One region of the Paracoccus sp. PAR01 genome, then DNA from elsewhere that is predicted to be linked to it. Evidence: riboswitches for the same ligand, from Rfam matches in the RefSeq annotation. Region 1 holds a riboswitch; each other region holds the start of a gene.
What was found. Region 1 has a riboswitch for cobalamin ahead of IB235_RS21400 (DUF1636 domain-containing protein). Riboswitches for the same ligand answer to the same signal wherever they lie in the genome.

Region 1 (6,162 bases):
AAGGTCCTGCAGGATCGCCTCGGCCGAGGCCAAGGCGTCCAGCCCCACCGCATGGGCCATGTTCCATTCCCGTCCCGGATAGCTGGACAGGACGACGGCCACCCGGCGCTGCGGGGCGCTGGTCGCAGCCAGACGATGCCAGCCCGCCACCCGGTCCGCGATGGCCGCGATGCGCTCGGGATCGGACAGATGCATCACCCGCGCAAACTCCAGATCGGCATCGCGGGCCGCCGCCGATTTGAAGGAGGCGACACCGGCAAAGATGCGCCCGTCCACTTCGGGCATGACCACATGCATGGCCAGATCGGCGGGGGACAGCCCGCGATCCGAAGCGCACCATGCCTGCCGGTCCGAGGTCGCAAGCGCCACCTGAAACGCCGGCACCCCTGCGGAATCCAGCGGCGATGCCCCCATCTCGCCCCGCGCGGAAAAGGCCGTCGCATTGACGATTGCAGCGGGGCGCAGGTACGCCACCTGCCCCGCCACCCATGCCGCCGCCGCATGTTTCAGCGACGGCACGAACATCGTCACGGCGCGAAACCCGCGCGTATGAAAGCTGCGGATCAGGGCCGCGATCGGGTCCAGATCGCCCGCCAGCAGATAGGAGCGGTAGAACAGGATCAGGATCAACGGCTGGCTGTCGTCCGGCTGCGCGTCAGACATGACACCCGCCTCCGGCGTCCAGAAGCCTTGCTCCGGTAGCGGCGGGGCGGCATCGGTGTCTGCGACAGGCAGCCCCGCAGCCTTGGCCAGAACGCCCAAAGCGGTCAGTGCCGCGTCAGCGCCGCCGGAATCGCAAAGCGCAGCCAGCCGTGCCAGCACCGGGGCCGGAAGGGTGGATGCCGCATCCAGCCGCGGATCGGGGCGACCATCGGCGGGCAGGACCGCCAGCGCGATGCCATTGCGGCGGGCCAGCGCCTCGATCTGTTGCAAGCCATAGGGCCAATAGGCGGTGCCGCCGATCAGCCGGACCAGGATCGCCTTGGCACCGGAAAGCGTCGCCTCGACATAGGTATCGACCGAAACCGGATGGGTCAGCGCGGCGATATTCGCCAGCCGCAGCCCCGGCAGCTGACCTGCTGCGCCATGCCATGCCGCCGCGAAAGCGCCAAGGTCGCTGTCCGAGAAGGACAGCACGACCATATCCGCAGGGCTTTGACCAAGGTCACGGGGGACCTCGGTTTCCTCAAGCCCGTGGCTTTCGCGGAAGACGACATGCATGCGGGGCGGTCCCTGTCACGCGTCCAGCGGTTGCGGCAGCAGCAGGGCGCGGATCGCCTGCGCATCGATGTCGTGATGCTCTCCGATGACGACCAACCGGCCTTGGCGCGCCTCATCCGGCCGCCATGCCCGGTCGAACTGATGGCGCACCCGAGCACCCACCGCCTGAACCAGCAACCGCATCGGCTTGCCGGTGACGGCGACATGACCCTTGACCCGCAGGATGTTCTGCTCGCGCGCCAGCGCCTCGATCCGTTCGACCAGCGGCGCGGGGTCCGACAGTTCGGGGATATCAATGACCACGCTGGCAAAGTCGTCATGTTCGTGATCATCGGCCCCGTCGTGATGCGAGGGGCGCGCGGCCAGATCGTCCTCGGCCGCAGCACCTAGGCCAAGGATCACGCGCGGATCGACCGCGCCTTCGGCAACCTCAATGATCGGTAGGGCGCGGGACACCTCGGCAAGGATCACTTCACGCGCGCGGGCCACGCCATCGGGGCCGGCAAGGTCGGGCTTGGTCAGCAGCACGATATCCGCGCAGGACACCTGATCGCCGAACACCTCGGACAGCGGCGTTTCATGGTCGATGCTGTCATCGGCCAGACGCTGACGGTCGACCGCCGCGATATCGGGCGCGAAACGCCCCGCGGCCACCGCCTCGGCATCGGCCAGCGCGATCACGCCGTCCACGGTGATACGCGAGCGGATGGCGGGCCAGTCAAAGGCGCGCAGCAGGGGCTTGGGCAAGGCCAGCCCCGAGGTCTCGATCAGGATGTGATCGGGGCGGGGATCAAGCGCCATCAGCGTCTCGATGGTCGGGATGAAATCATCGGCCACGGTGCAGCAGATGCAACCATTGGCCAGCTCCACGATGTTTTCCGCCGGGCATTCCGGGATGGCGCAGCCTTTCAGGATGTCGCCATCGACACCGAATTCGCCGAATTCGTTGACCACCACGGCCAGCCGTTTGCCGCCGGGATTGCGCATCAGATGCGAGATCAGCGTGGTCTTGCCCGATCCCAGAAAGCCGGTGATGACGGTGACGGGAAGTTTCTCAAGATTGGCCATTCATTCGGTCTCCATGGGGGGAATGCGGGCGATGCAGTTCTTGCGGAAATGCAGAGGGCGGTCGCGCCATGGCACCAGCCCGTCGGGGGCCTGCACATATCTGGCCGCGCCGTCGCGGATCGCCTCCAGATGGGCCGAGGCGTCGATATTGCCGTAGACATAGGTCCAGCGCCCCGCGCCGCGCAGCGCGATGGTGCAGCCGCGCGAGCAGTTGGACAGGCATTGCACGCCGGTGACGGTGATCGTCCCGGCAAGCGCCTCGGACAGGCTGGACAGCACGGCCTCGCCGGTTACCGCCGGGTCAGCCGCGTTCTTGCAGCAGGTGCAGACCAGCAACTCGGCTGGCTTTGGTCGTATCGTCATCATCCTCACCCACCGAAGGACGGACGAGGGGAAAATGGTGACGAAACCGCCCGGAAAGGCTGCCTATCTCCACACCAGAACACCCCCGTCCGGTTACATGCATCATGGCTGGCAGGTCTCCCGGCTTGCGGATCTCGGAGGGTTGCTCCGGCGGTTGCCCTGCCTTCCCGGATGCATGCATCCAGTGGCCATGGGCTCCCTTTCCACTCACGGTCGCGGGGGCGGCTGCGCTCTGGGCCTGACGGCCTTGCGCATTCCCTTTTCACCTGTTTGCACAGGCACCAGCGGGACTGATATGGTCCAGCCCGCCAAGGACTGTCAAGCGCAAGGAACCCGACATGGACGACACCGCCACGCGCCACACCGAAAAGATGAAGCGCATCAAGGCCGCGCGCGACAAGATGATGGCGTCAAAGACCGGGGAAAAGGGCCTGATCATGGTCCATACCGGGCCGGGCAAAGGCAAGTCGTCATCGGGCTTTGGCATGGTCCTGCGCTGCATCGCCCATGGCATGCCCTGCGCTGTCGTGCAGTTCATCAAGGGCGGCCGCGACACCGGCGAACGCGAACTGTTGCGGACGCGTTTTGCGCAGGAATGCCGGTTCTTTGTCTCGGGCGAGGGGTTCACCTGGGAAACCCAGGACCGCGAACGCGACATCGCCGCCGCCCAAAACGGCTGGCGCATCGCGCGCGAGCAGATCCTTGACCCCGAAATCCGCTTCGTCCTGCTGGACGAGATCAACATCGCCCTGCGCTATGACTATCTGGACGTGGCCGAGGTGGTGGATTTCCTTCTGCACGAAAAGCCACCCATGACCCATGTCTGCCTGACCGGGCGCAATGCCAAGGCCGAGCTGATCGAGGCCGCCGATCTGGTGACCGAGATGTCGCTGATCAAGCACCCGTTCCGCGCGGGCATCAAGGCACAGCCGGGGGTCGAGTTCTGATGCAAGCCAACCCGACCGGGCGGCACTGATGGGCCGCGCATTGATGATACAGGGCACCGGCAGCAATGTCGGCAAGTCCCTGCTGGTGGCCGGGCTGTGTCGGGCCGCTCGGTTACGTGGTCTGTCCGTCGCCCCGTTCAAGCCGCAGAACATGTCGAACAACGCCGCCGTGACCCGCGACGGCGGCGAGATCGGCCGGGCGCAAGCCGTGCAGGCGTTGGCCTGCGGCCTGCCCCCGCATTCCGATATGAACCCGATCCTGCTCAAGCCCGAGTCTGAAACCGGGGCTCAGGTCGTGGTTCATGGCCAGCGTCTGACCTCGGTCCGGGCGCGGGATTATGCCGAGGTAAAGCCCCGGCTGCTGGGCTATGTGCTGGAAAGCTATCAGCGCCTGCGCGCCGCCCATGATCTGGTGCTGGTCGAGGGCGCGGGCAGCCCGGCCGAGGTCAATCTGCGCCGCAATGACATTGCCAATATGGGCTTCGCGCGGGCGGCGGATGTGCCGGTGGTGCTGGCGGGCGACATCGACCGTGGCGGCGTCATCGCGCAGATCGTCGGCACACAGGCGGTGATCGACCCGGCGGATGCGGCGCAGATCTCGGGCTTTCTGATCAACCGCTTTCGCGGCGACCCGCGGCTGTTCGATGACGGCTACCGCCTGATCGAGGCGGCGACCGGCTGGCGTGGTTTCGGCGTCTGCCCGTGGTTCCCGGATGCGTGGAAGCTGCCCGCCGAGGATGCGCTGGACATTCGCAGCCCTGCGGCGAACACTAGGGCCGGGCTGCACATCGTCTGCCTGCGCCTGTCGCGCATCGCGAATTTCGACGATCTCGACCCGCTGTCGCAGGAATCAGGTGTGCGTCTGACCATGCTGGAGCCCGGTCAGGCGATTCCGGGGGATGCGGGACTGGTCATCATCCCCGGCACGAAATCGACGCGCGGCGATCTGGCCTTCTTGCGGGCGCAGGGCTGGGACATCGACATCCTTGCCCATCACCGCCGCAGCGGCCGGGTGCTGGGAATTTGCGGCGGCTACCAGATGCTAGGGCGCTTTGTCGCCGATCCTGACGGGATCGAGGGGGCCGCGGGGACCGATCCGGGGCTGGGCCTGCTGGACGTGACCACCGTCATGACCCCCGACAAGCGCCTGACCGAGGTTGAGGCCACTCATCTGGCCACCGGACAGACCTGCAGGGGCTATGAAATCCATCTCGGGCGCAGCGATGGCCCCGATTGCGCCCGGCCCTTCGCCATGATCGGGGACAAGCCCGAAGGGGCCATCAGCGCGGATGGACGGGTCGCGGGCAGCTATCTGCACGGCTTGTTCCGCGACGATGGTTTCCGCGCCGCCTATCTGCAGGGCTTCGGCACGTCGTCCGGGTTGGGTTATGATGCGACGGTCGAGGCCACGCTGGACGCGCTGGCCAACCATCTTGAACAACATCTGGATGTCGAAGGGCTATTCGCCCTTGCCCGCTAGCGCCGTTTCCAGACGCTGCCACCCGGCCTCATCCCCCGGCAGGCCCAACCGGACCCAACCCGGCGCATAGGGGAATATCCGCGTCCAGATCCGGCGGCGGGCCAGCCGCTTCTGGGCGGCCCGCGCATCGCCGACCTCATAGGTGCGAAACAGCGGCGTGCCACCCACAAGCTGCCAGCCGGCGTTGGCCGCCGCCCGATCAAGGCGCAGGGCGTCAAGGTCCAGCCGCTGCCTTGTGCACGCCTGCCAGTCGCGATCGCCAAGCGCCGCTTTCCCGATGGCGATGGCGGGACCGCTGACCGCCCAAGGACCGGCCAACGCCGCTATTTTTGCCGCCAGCCAGGCCTCGGCCAGCGCAAAGCCCAGCCGCAGACCGGCAAGGCCGTAAAACTTGCCAAATGAGCGCAGCACCAGCAGGTTCGGTGTCCCCTCTCCCAACAGCGGGGCCAACGAAAGCTGCGTCTCGGGATCGGCGAAGCTTTCGTCGACGACCAGCAGCCCGACGCGCGCAGCCAGTCGCAGCAATTGCGCCGGATCGTGGCGCTGCCCGTCGGGATTGTTCGGATTGACCAGCACGGCCAGATCGGCCCCGGCCAGTTCCTGAAGCGTGGCGACCTCGGTCACCTCCCAGCCCTGCGCATGAAGCGCCGCGCCATGTTCGTTATAGGTGGGTGCCAGAACGCGGGCTTTGCCCGGCGCGCGCAGCCGCGGCACGATCTGGATCGCCGCCTGCGCCCCGGCCAGCGCCACGACCGCAGCGCTGGTGGCATAAGCCGCACGGGCTGCGGCCAGCAGCGCGGCCATGTCCTCGGCCACCGGCAGGGCGGTCCAGGCCGAGGCGGGGAGGGCCGGAACCGGATAGGGAACCGGATTGATGCCGGTCGACAGGTCCAGCCAGTCGCCCGCGCCGTATACCCGCTTGGCCCGGTCAAGATCGCCGCCATGATCGCGCTTAGCCAAGGTCACAGACACGCCAGAAGCCCCAGAAATCCGGCGCCAAGAAACAGGGACCGGCGGTAAAGCGCAAGCCCTCGGGTCAGGTCCGCCGGTCCCGGATCGGGCGCGTCTGCGTTCAGCCAAGGC
Region 2 (6,162 bases), on a different contig from region 1:
TCCACCGTCTTGCGCGTCCCAGCCAGCATGATGGCCTGCGGCGCGTGACCCGCCAGCGGTGCGGCCGAAATGCGGGCGGTATAATCGGCATAGTCCCGCGCTTCGAAAGCAGCGTGCATATAGGCCAGTCGCAGCGGCAGGCCTGCGGCAGCGTCAAACAGTGCTGGCAAATCGGCGGTAGGTGCGCCGAGAATCGGCAGCGCAACCGTAGTTATCCCTGCCAGCGCAATGCCGTCCTGCGTGGGCGTGTCCGCCCCTACCAGATCGGGACGCAACTGTCCAAGGCTCATGCCCAGAACGGCTGCGAAGTTGGCTTTGAGGCCAATGGGCAAGTTTTCGGCGACGATGATAACAGGTTTCAATGACATGGCTCGGTCCTTTTGCAACAGGCTTTGCCATGTAGGTTGCCTGTTGGTCTTGGACGAAATTGACCTCAGTGTCGGATCAGCGCGCCGGGTGTTACGCCGAGATGGCGGCGGAACTGCCGGATCAGATGTGCCTGATCGCAAAAGCCTGCAGTAATGGCGGCCTCGACGGCAGGTGTGCCATCAAGCAGCAGTCGGCGAGCGTGGTTCACGCGGGCGCGAAGCACATGGCCATGCGGGGTCAGCCCGGTGGCGCGGACCGTGCTGCGGATCAGATAAGAGCGATTTAGCCCGACCCCGGCCGCCAGATCTGTCAGGGTCGGGATTTCGCCCGTCGCCACTCCGGCGTCGATGCGGTCCAGCAGCGCACGGATGGCGGCGGGTTCCTGACCTGGTTGGCGCAACTCGGCGCGCCCGTAATGGGTGAAAGCCTGCGCCAACACTTCGTGCACGGCCTCCTCGGTCACCAGCCTCTGGTCAGTCGTCCGCGCAACGTTAAGGCAACTGGCCAGCCGGGAAAGTGCCTGCGTCAGCTTGCGTCCACGATCGCGGGGGGCAATTTCAGCAAAACCGCGCAAGTCGCGCAGGCCCAGCACTTCTCGCACCGCTACCTCAGATACATAAAGCATGTTGTAGCGTACTCGACCCGCTGCAGCGTGCCCGGTATGCGCCTCCTCGGGGTTCATCAGAGAAAGCGAACCGGTGGGAAGCACCATGCTTTCTCCTCGACAGAGATAGCCACCGGCACCTTGGACAATCGCGCCGACGGCGAAACCTTCGTGCGCGTGGCGGGCGAAGGTCTGATTGCTCAAAGCAGCTTCGAACAGCTCAATGCCATGGTGCCAGCCCAAATGATGATAGCGGTTGCGTAGCATTGCTGGGATATACCGCCAGTTCGCCCGATCGGTGAAGGGCAACAACTAAGAAAAGTGACGGCTTCGTCGCGTAGACCTCTTTTGGGCACGTATCGGTCTGGCTGCTCGATCTGCACGGCCCGCCCGGCGCGGAACAGGATTCATCCTCGGCAGCGTTATGGGATGATCATGCGCGGATCGGATGTGCCAACAGAGTTATGTCGATCTCGAGGAGCGCATCCCGACCCGGCACCCCTGCGCAAAATACGTGCCGTCGTGACCGACGCCCGTTCGATGCCGAGTTCGACGGCCGATACGTCGCCGAGAGCCGCCCCTAGATCGCGCCCGTGCGGCTGATCCGGCCGAGCTGCAATTCCTCTGCTCGATCCGATCCAAGCGGCAAATGAGAATCAGATTCATTCCATTCGATCATCGTTCTGGCGCGCGGGAGAAGCCCTCCCCCCTCAACAGGCGCGATTGCGTCACTTGTTTGCGTCTCGCCAAGCAGTTAACACGCTCAGGTCGGTTTCCGAGAGGAATTGAAAGGGAATCCGTCGGGGCAGCACCTGCCCCGAACCGGAACTGCCCCCGCAACTGTAGGCGGTGAGCAGGATGCGATGACGCCACTGTGGCCCTCGGGCCATGGGAAGGCCGCATCCCGCGATGACCCGCCAGTCAGGAGACCTGCCGACAAATGAAACCCATTCGATCCGGGCGGGGTGTCCGGGGAGGTGCCTGATGTCCCAAGCCTGCCGATCCGTCGGGCCCCTTATCTATCGCTGCGTTCCTTCATGGGATGCGGCTGCGTCATGGTCATTTCCCAAGCCCTCCGCTCGCATCCTGACCGGAGCCTCGAGATGTTCATGAAAACCGCCCTGACCGGCCTTGTGCTGGCTGGAGCCAGCGTTCTGCCCGCCAGCGCCGAGACCGCATGGCCGCTGAAGTTGTCGAATTGTGGCGTCAACCTGTCCTTTGACAAGGCCCCGGAAAATGTCGTGACCGTAGGTCAGGCCACGACCGAGATCCTCTATTCGCTGGGTCTGGCCGACAAGGTCGCGGCGAGCTCGGTCTGGTTCACCGAGGTCCTGCCGCAGTTCAAGAATGCCAATGCCAGCATCGAGCGCCTGGCCGACAATGACCCCAGCTTCGAAAGCATCCTCGCCAAACGCCCGGGCCTCGTGACCGCGCAATATGAATGGCATATCGGCCCGCAGGGCGTTGTCGCCACGCGCGAACAATTTTCGGACCTGAGCATCCCGACCTATGTCCTGCCCTCGGACTGCACCGGCAAGGACAACAGCAAGGGCTCGGACGGCACGCGCATCGGCATGTATGCAATGGACAGCATCTATCAGGGCATCTCGGAACTGGGCCGGATCTTCGATGTTGCAGACAGGGGTGAGGCGCTGGTCGCCGATCTGAAAACGCGCGAGGCTGCCGCCATCGAAAAAGCCGAGGGGCTCGACCTGAAGGATGCCTCGGCGGTGTTCTGGTTCTCTTCGGCGGAAATGGACATTGACCCCTATGTCGCCGGTCGCAAAGGTCCGCCCGGTTACATGATGCAGGCCTTGGGTCTGAAGAACATCGTCGAAAGCGACGAGGAATGGCCCGTCGTCAGCTGGGAAAGCATTGCCCGCGCCAATCCGTCGATCATCGTCCTGGCCCGGATGGAGCGGCGTCGCTTCGAAGCCGATGATTACGAGAAGAAGATTGCCTTCCTTAAATCCGATCCGGTGACCAGCCAGATGGACGCGGTGAAGAATGACCACATCATCATGCTGGACGCACATGCGATGGACCCTTCGATCCGCAATATCGACGCGCTTGAGACTTTGGCTGAGGCGCTGCCGAAACTCGGCCAGAAATGAGCGAAGCGGTCATCATCGGCGCTGTCGCCTGGCACTCAAGGCTCATCGTGCGCCTTGCGCTGGGTCTGGTGGTGCTGGCCCTTGCGGTGATGGCCGGGGTGATCCTGGGCGAGACGCCGCTGCCGGTCTCGCAGGTCGGAGACGTTCTGGCGCACAAGCTCTGGGGCGCGGCATCGACGGTCGATCCGATCGATGCCGGAATCATTTGGAACTATCGCCTGCCACGCACTTTGGTCGCAGCGGCCTGCGGTGCGGGACTCGCGCTGTCGGGGTTAGTGCTGCAGACACTGGTCCGGAACGCTTTGGCCGATCCTTATCTGCTGGGCGTTTCGGCCGGGGCTTCGACTGGGGCGGTCGCGGTCACGATCATGGGGATCGGCGCAGGGGCCATCGGCATCTCGGCAGGCGCATTCGCCGGAGCGGCGCTGGCCTTCGGCATCGTCGCGGCACTCGCGCGCGCGGCGGGTGGAGGCTCTGGTCAGCTTGTTCTTGCCGGGATCGCGGGATCGCAGCTTTTCAACGCATTGACCAGCTTTTTCATCGCCAAATCCGCCAATGCGGAACAGGCCCGTGGGATCATGTTCTGGCTTCTCGGAAACCTGTCCGGCGTGCGCTGGCCGGATGTCGGACTTGCACTTCCCGTCGCGGTCGTGGGGTTGTTGGCCTGTATCATCCATATCCGCGCGCTTGATGCGTTCAGCTTCGGCGCAAGTGCCGCGGCCTCGCTGGGCATTGCGGTGCGCCGGGTGATGGTCGTGCTGCTGGGCGCAGTGACGCTGATGACGGCGGTGATGGTCAGCCTTGTCGGAGCTGTCGGCTTTATCGGGTTGGTCGTGCCGCATGCCATGCGTTTCCTCGTTGGCGCGCGGCATGGCGCGTTGGTTCCGGCCTCGGCACTTGCGGGTGCGGTCTTCATGATCGCGGCAGACGTGGTCTCGCGCGTGTTGATCCCCGGTCAGGTCGTGCCCATCGGCGTCGTCACCGCGTTGGTCGGCGCACCCGCCTTCGCGCTGATCCTGATCCGGAACCGGACCCGCGCATGAGGATTACCGCGACCAAACTGGTTCTGCAGGCGCAGGATCGCACGATCATCGACGGCGTCGATCTCGATATCGCGCCGGGTGAGACCTTCGGCCTGATCGGGCCGAATGGCTCGGGCAAATCGACGCTGCTACGGCTTCTTTCCGGGCTTGAGCGTCGCGCCGGGGGTGAGGTCAGCCTGGACGGCCACAACTTGCGCCGCATACCTCGCCGCGAGATCGCCTGCCGTCTCGCCATGGTTGAGCAGCAGGCCGAAACAACTGACTCCCTAAGCGCCCGTCAGGTCGTCGAGCTTGGCCGCACACCATGGCTTTCGGCTTTGGTCCCATTGGGCGCGAAGGACACCGCCATTGTCGATGAAGCACTGTAAGCCGTCGGCATGAAAGACATGAGTTCACGCCCGTGGTCCACGCTATCGGGAGGTGAGAGGCAACGGCTTCAAATCGCCCGCGCGTTGGCTCAACGGCCCCGCATCTTGCTGCTCGACGAACCGACCAACCATCTGGACATCCACCACCAGCTTGCTCTGCTGCGGCTGGTCGAGGAACTGCCGTTGACTGTGGTGATCGCGCTGCATGACCTCAATCAGGCGATGGGCTGCGACCGGCTGGGCGTCATGTCGCAGGGCCGTATGGTCGCCTGTGGCAAACCGGCCGAGATCCTGACCCCGGACCTGCTGCGCGCGATCTTCCGCGTGGGCGCCACCGTCCTGACCGATCCGCAGGACAATACAAAGGTCCTGCGTTTCCACGATATCGAGAACTCCCGATGAAATCCCTGCTTCTGCCTTTGATGCTACTCCCCCACCCCAGCTTTGGTCGAGGTCTGTGAGGTCCAGATGCTGAACCGCAGAGCGAATGGCCCGATGGTCTATAAGCCAGCCTATCTGAACATAGCCCCCGGCGACACGGTGCGTTTCCTGCCGACCCAGCCCGGCCATAATGCTGCAGCAATCGAGGGCGTGATCCCCGAGGGGACCGCGCCTTTCAAGTCGAAGAGCAACGCGCGTTTCGAGGTGACCCTAACGGAAATCGGCGCTTATGGCATCAAATGCTCGCCGCATTACGCGATGGGCATGGTCATGCTGATCGAGGTCGGCGAGAAGGCCGATGTGTCCCTGCCCGAGGTTTTGCCCAAGCGGGCCACCGAGCGTTTCGAGCAGATACTTGCCGGGCGCGACCAGCCGAAAGAATGATCAACGTCGGCCAACTCAAAACTCTGGCGCGACCCGGCTGGGACGAAGTAAAGAAGATTTATGCGCAGATTGGCCCGACCCTTAGCCTTCACCCTATCGGCCTTTCGCCGGGCGATGGTGTTGGTCATGGTGCTGCCTTTCGCACTGCTGTCGCTGATGGCGCAGGGCACGATGGTGGCGCAGGGCGCGACGCCTGAAAGCTTCATGGTCGTACTTTGCGCCGCATCGCCTGCCGGTCGAGATGGTGCTGGATGACGACGGCAATGTCGTCAAGGCCGATGAATATCGCGCCCAGCAGAATGTGCCGGTCCCCAAAACTCCGAAACCGCCCTGCGACTGGTCAGTGCATGCCCAACCCATGCTTGAGGCCGCGCCGCTTCTGCCAATCGTTGCGCTGAACCTGGATCGGGCCGCCGATCTGATGCCGGCGCGCGACCTGCGAGTTCTGCGGGCCGAGGTGCTTGGCCCTTCGGCACGGGGACCTCCAGCCGCGTGAATGCCGCACCGCCCGGCCTGGGCGAGGAATGCCATTCACTGACAGGTAAGACACATGACATCCAGAATTTTTGCCGCCCCGATGCTGGGCGCGCTTTTCCTTGGCCTCATAGCCGCCACGGCTTCGGCTAACCCGGATATGCATCAGGGCCTGACCCTGACCGAGCCCTATATCCGGGCCATGCCACCACGGGCCCCGGTCGCGGGCGGCTATCTGACCATCCGCAACGACGGGACCGCGGCCGATCGCCTGATCGCCGTGCGCTCGCCGCAGGCCGGCGAGGTGCAGATCCACGAGATGACCATGAATGGCGCTGTGATGAAGATGCGCGCCTTGCCGGATG
Region 3 (6,162 bases), on a different contig from region 1:
CGCCGCGATGGCGCGTTCGGTTGCGGCAAGATCCGCAGCGCCTGCCGCATCGGGATGGGCGATCCGCCCCAGCGCCACCAGTGATTCGACCGACATCGGCCATGCGATCTCGCGCCCCTGCGGCATGAAGGCCGCCATGCGGGCGCGCTCATGCGCGGGCATATCCGCCAGCGAGGACCAGCCGCCCGCCGGGATCAGCCCCTGTGCCGCGCGCAGCAGCGTGGTCTTACCCGCACCGTTCCGCCCCAGAAGACCCACGAACTCGCCCGCGCGGATGGTCAGGTCGATACCGTCCAGAACACGGCGGCGGCCCTGATCGCAGGTCAGGCCGGACAGGACCAGCAGCTTCATGCGCCGCTCCTTCGTGTCTTCAGGATCAGGTGCAGGAAGAATGGCGCGCCGATCAGCGCGGTCAGCACCCCCAGCTTCAGATCGCGCGACGGTGCCACCACCCGCACCGCGATATCGGCGGCCAACACCATCGCCGCCCCGCCAAGGGCCGAGGCCGGGATCAAAGCCGAGGGCCGCGCCCCGACCGCGCGGCGCAGGATATGGGGCACGACCAGCCCGACAAAGCCGATCGCCCCCGCAACCGCCGTCGCCCCGCCGATCAACGCAGCCGTCCCGGTAACCAGCACCAGTCGCAACTGTCGCAGGTCGATGCCGCTGGCCGCAGCCGCGTCCTCGCCCAGGGTCAGCGCATCCAGTCCCCGCCCCGTGGTCAGCAGCAGACCCGCACCCACGACCATGAACGGCAGCGCGATCCAGACATGCAGCATCGAGCGGTCGGCCAGCGAACCAAGCATCCAGAAGATGATCTCATTGGCGGCAAAGGGGTTGGGCGAAAGGTTCAGGACCAACGAGGTCGCCGCCCCCGCCAAGGCCGAAATTGCAATGCCCGACAGGATCAGCGCCAGCGCCCCCCCCTGCGGCCCGGCCAGCGCCAAAACCAGCATGACCGAAACCAGCGCCCCGGCCAGCGCTGCCAGCGGCAGGCCCAAGGGGAATGCCGCCGCAATCCCGGTCTGGATCGCCAGCACCGCCCCCAGCGCTGCCGAGGCGCTGGTCCCGATCAGCCCCGGCTCGGCCAAGGGGTTGCGCAGGAAACCCTGCATGACCGCGCCCGACATTCCCAGCGCCGCGCCGACCAGCGCCCCCAGCAGCGCGCGCGGCAGGCGCAATTCGCGCATCACCAGCTGCAGCATCTCGGGGCCGTGGCCAAAGAGCGCGGCAAGGCTTTGCCCGATGCCCAGCCGGGCCGGGCCGATCAGCAACGAGGCAAGGCCCAGCCCCAGCACCAGCAGGATCAGTCCCGCGAACAGCAAGGCGACACGCGGCTGACGGGTCATGGTCCGAATGCTCCGTTCGGGGCGGCGTGACGCAAGGCCCGGATGGCGTCCAGCGCGGCGGGCGTGCCGCAGGACCAGTTGTGATCCTCGATGACGGCATGGGGCTGGCGGGCGACCAGCGCATGCAGGGCGGGATGGTCCAGCAATTCCTCGGCGCGGGCATGGCCGGGATTGCGCGCGCCCAGCACCAGCAGATCGGGATCTGCGATGACCAGTTGCTCCAGCAGGATGTTCCCGCCTTCGGAAATTCCGAAATCGCCGGCGATATTGCGATAGCCCGCCGCCTGCAGAATTGCGCCCGACAGGCTGACCGGCCCGGCGACATAGCCGTTGGCGGCATAGATCGCGGCGCTGGGGGCCGGGCTTTCGAGCGGTCCCAGCGCAGCCAGCCCCTTATCGAAGCGGGTGATGGTGGCCGCAGCCTCGGCCTCGCGCCCCAGAACCCGGCCCATGCGGCGCAGGTTGTCGCGAATGTCCTGCAATTTGGTTTCCGGCGGGAACAATTCAATCGGGACGTTCAGCCGCGACAGCAGCCGCAAGGTGTCGGGCGGCGTGAAGGTCCCGGCAAGGACCAGATCGGGCTGCAGCAGAAACACTTCCTCGGCGCTGCCGCGATTGGCGGGGACATGCGCCGCCTCAGACACCATGGCCGAACTGGCCGGGTCATGCGCCAGATATGAGACCGAGACCAATTGCCCCGGCGCCGCAAGCTGCAGCGCCAACTGGTCCGTGCACAGGTTGATCGAGACGACCCGGCGCGGCGGATCGGCGAAAGCCGCCGCCGCAACCATTGTCAGGCCGCCCGCAAGGCAGGCGGCCATCAGGCGCAAGGCTACCATTTCGCCTCAAGCCCGGCATAGACCGTGCGATCCTGCGAGGCATAACCCCAGACGTCGGAATATTCCTCGTCGAACAGGTTCACCACGCGGGCGGTGGCGCGGACATTCTCGGTCAGGTCATAGCCTCCCGACAGGTTGACGGTGGTATAGTCCGACAGTTCCGCGGTTTCATACATCCCCCAGAACTGGGTGTCGTAGTTCCCCGCGACATGGCGCAGATCGGCGGTGACCCAGCCACGCCCCTCGAACAGGGCCAGCGTCGCCGACAGGCCAAGCTCGTGGCGCGGGCGGCGGATCTCGATCGAGCCGTCGGGATTTTTGGCGTCCAGATAGGTGTAGTTCAGGCCCAGATCCAGGCTGTCGGTGGCCTTGACGCGCGCGGCGATCTCGACCCCTTCGCGCGGACTTTCGCCCTCTTGGTTCACATAGGTCGCGCGCCCATCCGGTGCCCCGCCAAAGACATAGGTCACCTCATCCTCGATCCGCTCGCGGAACCAGGTCACGTCGATGGTGCCGCGGTCGCCGGGCAATTGCGCCTCGACGCCCAGATCGAAGCCGCGATTGGTTTCCGGCTTCAGATAGGGATTGCCGACAGTGAAGCTGTCATTCGAATAAAGCTCGTAATAGGACGGGTTGACCAACCCGCGCCCGCCCGAGGCATGCAGCCGGAACGGACGGTCGGGCACCTGCCATGACAGGCCAAGGTTCCAGCTGGTGAAATCCTCGAAAACCTTGTTGTCGTCGCGACGCAGCCCGGCCTGAATATCCAGACCGTTTTCCAGAAACGCGCGGTATTCCAGCGCGACCGAGGTCATCTCGCGCGTGAAATCCGGGGCCAGCGAGGATTCGTCCTTCTGCTTTTCCACCAGCAGGTTCAGCAGATGGCTGGCATCCGCGACCGCCTGCCCGTCCAAGCCATAGCTGAGACGGTATTTCCATTTCTCGGTCTCGCCACGGGTTTCGGGCGCGCCGGTATCGCTGCTTTTGAACACGCTGTCCTGATATTCCAGCCGCTGGGTCAGGCGACCGTCCAGCATGGAATATTCGCCCCAGGCCGCGCCCTGGAACTCGTTGCGGTCGAAATACAGGCCGCTGTCATCGACGATGTAGCCGTCGGCATCGGTGGCCATGTAATCGGCGCGGTCATAATCGTATTTTTCCTTGGCCCGGCGCAGACTGCCGCCAAGGCGCAGATCGTCCGTCGCCTGATACCAGCCCGACAGGCCGATGGTCTTGCGGTTGATGCCATCCTTTTCGCCGCCATCGCCCGACTGGTCCCAGCCGTGATCGTCCCGCGCCGAGAGGTTCAGCGCGATCCCGCCGCGCTCGCCGTTGTTGCTGACATGGGCCGAGGCGGCGGCCCCGTTCCCGACTTCGACCTTGCCGCCATAATGCAGCCCCGGACCGCCCTTGTCGGTGATGATATTGATCACCCCGGCCGAGGCGTTCGAGCCGTAATAGACCGATTGCGGGCCGCGCAGCACCTCGATGCGCTCGACATTGGCGGTTTCCAGCCCGCTCAGGATATATTCGTCAGCACCACCCGCGGCCTCGATCCCGTCGATCAGGATCAGGGCATGGTCGGCCTCGGAGCCACGGATGCGGACCTGCGTGTAGCTGGCACCGGTGCTGCTGACCGACACGCCGGGCATCGCACGCAGCGCGTCCTGCACGGTGACCAGCCCGCGTTCCTCGATCTCGGTGGCGGTGACGACGCTATAGGCGCGGCCATAGCCGTCGCTAGCCACAGGCAGGAAGCCTGCCGACAGGACCAGCGGGTCCAGGGTGACGGCGGGGGCGGTGTCCTGCGCCAGCGCGAAACCGGGCAGCGATGCTGCGACAAGGGCGAGATAAGAGCTTCGGTTGAGGATCATGTCCGGGGCCTTTCCTGCGCAGGCAAGCCTGCAAGTCTTGGGTAGGTTGCGGGATGGGCCGGTCATGGCGCCTCCGCAGATGGGTGAGGTTCACCGCTGCGGATGGCCGCTTCCCGGACGCGCCCCGCGCCGGAAATGGGTGATGCCTCGGCAGGTCTCCTGGCTTGCGGGTCATCGCTTGGGCCGACCTTCCCGGAACCGGTGTTCCAGTGGCGCATATGGCCCTTGCTCGCCGCTTACAGTTGCGGGGGCAGCCGCGGATTTGCCCTTGCAGGCGCACCGCATTCCCTTTTCATCCGGTGCAGGACCGGAACCGTGGCTGACTGCCTGTTCGCGCAGGACGGCGGGTCCTGTCAAGCGGACTGACGGGTCCTGCCCTTTCTTTCGCGGTGCTGTGGCCCTATATCCAGCGGGAAACCCGTCCGGCCCAGCATGAAAGGAAGCAGATGTCCCGGAAAGCGACGAAACGCCTGTCCTTCTTTCTGTTGATGGGGCTGACGCTTTACGCGTCCTTCGTGGGCGCAGGCTGAGGGCGGATCATGACCAAACGTTTCGGAGGCCGCTTCTCGCCCCTTGGTCGGGGTCAGGATGCGCAGAATGCGGCGATGACCGGCACCCGTCCGGTGCCGCGCCCGGTTCATCACCCGTTGGAATCGCGCACGCGCTGGATCACCTTCATGGCGGTCCCCTTCCTGATCAGCGCCTTCTGGCAGGGGCCGTTCGGGCTGGTCATGCATCTGCTGGCCTTTGGCGGCGTGGCCGCGGGCATGTTCCTGACCCGCGAGGGTCTGCAGGCCGAGGCCGAATATGACGCCCGCCGCGTCGCGCGCCGCCCCGCCATTCCGCGCAAGCTGTTCGGCGGCATCCTGACCGGGCTTGGCCTTGCGCTGGGGTCCTATGTGCCGGGGGCCGAACTGGGTGCCGGCATCATCGGCGTCGCAGGCGCTGTGCTGCACTGGCTGTCCTTCGGCACCGATCCGATGCGCGACAAGGGCATGGAGGGCATCGACAGCTTCCAGCAGGACCGCGCCGCCCGCATTATCAGTGAGGGCGAGGCCCATCTGAAGGCCATGCAGGACGCCATCCTGCGCACCGGCGACCGCCGTCTGGAAGCCCGCGTCGGCATGTTCGCCGCCACCGCGCGCGAGCTGTTCGCCCGCATCGAGCAGGACCCCGGCGATATCGCCGCCACCCGTCGCTATCTGGGCGTCTATTTGCAGGGCGCGCGGGACGCGACGGTCAAATTCTCGGACCTGTACGTGCAGACCCATGACGCCCGCGCCCGTCAGGATTATGAAACTCTGCTGAACGATCTGGAAAGCCAGTTCGCCGCCCAGACCCGCAAGCTGGTCGAGGGTGGCCGCACCGATCTGGACATCGAGATCGGCGTGCTGCGCGACCGTCTGGCGCGCGAAGGTATCCTGCGCCCCGCCGCCCCGCCCGAGCTGGAAACGCCGATGACCATGGATGATCTGCTGATCCCCCGCGAAAGCGAAAAGCAGCGCCGCTGATGCCTCGCTATGCCCTGTTGATCGAATATGACGGCACGCCCTTTGCCGGCTGGCAGGCGCAGGCCGACCAGCCCAGCGTGCAGGGTGCCATCGAAACCGCCTTGGCGCGGCTGGATGCCGGTTTCGCGGCAGGCGCCCGCATCGCCGCCGCCGGACGTACCGATGCCGGGGTGCATGGAACCGGACAGGTCGCCCATGCCGATCTGCAGCGCGACTGGGACCCGTTCCGCCTGTCCGAGGCGCTGAACTGGCACCTGAAGCCCGCCCCCGTCGCCATTCTGGCCGCCGTCCGCGTCGAGGATGATTTCCACGCCCGGTTTTCAGCCCATGAGCGGCGCTATATCTTTCGCCTGACCTCGCGCCGCGCGCCCGTGACCCATGACCGGGGCCGGGTCTGGCAGGTGCTGAACCCGCTGGACGCCGATGCCATGCGGCAGGGTGCGGCGCATCTGATCGGCCTGCATGATTTCACCACCTTCCGCTCGACCATGTGCCAGTCGAACAGCCCGGTGAAAACGCTGGACGAGATCCGCATCGAGGAGCATCAGATCCCGCAGGGCCGCGAATATCGCTTCTACCTGCGGGCCCG

Region 2: linked by a shared signal. The riboswitch ahead of IB235_RS23535 (ABC transporter substrate-binding protein) and the one ahead of IB235_RS21400 (DUF1636 domain-containing protein) in region 1 are both predicted to bind cobalamin.
Region 3: linked by a shared signal. The riboswitch ahead of IB235_RS04005 (TonB-dependent siderophore receptor) and the one ahead of IB235_RS21400 (DUF1636 domain-containing protein) in region 1 are both predicted to bind cobalamin.

Annotation. Positions count from the first base shown of each region.
Region 1 covers NZ_JACVAW010000023.1:14,879-21,040, forward strand. The annotation lists gene cobN (cobaltochelatase subunit CobN) at 1-1,221, opposite strand, end outside; gene cobW (cobalamin biosynthesis protein CobW) at 1,237-2,289, opposite strand; gene IB235_RS21400 (DUF1636 domain-containing protein) at 2,290-2,652, opposite strand; cobalamin riboswitch at 2,745-2,953, opposite strand; gene cobO (cob(I)yrinic acid a,c-diamide adenosyltransferase) at 2,991-3,599, shown strand; gene IB235_RS21410 (cobyric acid synthase) at 3,628-5,079, shown strand; gene cobD (threonine-phosphate decarboxylase CobD) at 5,059-6,051, opposite strand; gene cbiB (adenosylcobinamide-phosphate synthase CbiB) at 6,042-6,162, opposite strand, start outside.
Region 2 covers NZ_JACVAW010000038.1:1,705-7,866, forward strand. The annotation lists gene IB235_RS23525 (DUF2000 family protein) at 1-368, opposite strand, end outside; gene IB235_RS23530 (AraC family transcriptional regulator) at 434-1,240, opposite strand; partial or broken gene IB235_RS25425 (IS5/IS1182 family transposase) at 1,422-1,625, shown strand; cobalamin riboswitch at 1,726-1,926, shown strand; gene IB235_RS23535 (ABC transporter substrate-binding protein) at 2,077-3,087, shown strand; gene IB235_RS23540 (iron ABC transporter permease) at 3,084-4,130, shown strand; partial or broken gene IB235_RS23545 (ABC transporter ATP-binding protein) at 4,127-4,900, shown strand; gene IB235_RS23550 (pseudoazurin) at 4,967-5,323, shown strand; gene IB235_RS23555 (hypothetical protein) at 5,384-5,578, shown strand; gene IB235_RS23560 (hypothetical protein) at 5,568-5,819, shown strand; gene IB235_RS23565 (copper chaperone PCu(A)C) at 5,874-6,162, shown strand, end outside.
Region 3 covers NZ_JACVAW010000001.1:782,824-788,985, forward strand. The annotation lists gene IB235_RS03990 (ABC transporter ATP-binding protein) at 1-351, opposite strand, end outside; gene IB235_RS03995 (iron ABC transporter permease) at 348-1,349, opposite strand; gene IB235_RS04000 (ABC transporter substrate-binding protein) at 1,346-2,188, opposite strand; gene IB235_RS04005 (TonB-dependent siderophore receptor) at 2,182-4,062, opposite strand; cobalamin riboswitch at 4,194-4,395, opposite strand; gene IB235_RS04010 (5-bromo-4-chloroindolyl phosphate hydrolysis family protein) at 4,602-5,573, shown strand; gene truA (tRNA pseudouridine(38-40) synthase TruA) at 5,573-6,162, shown strand, end outside.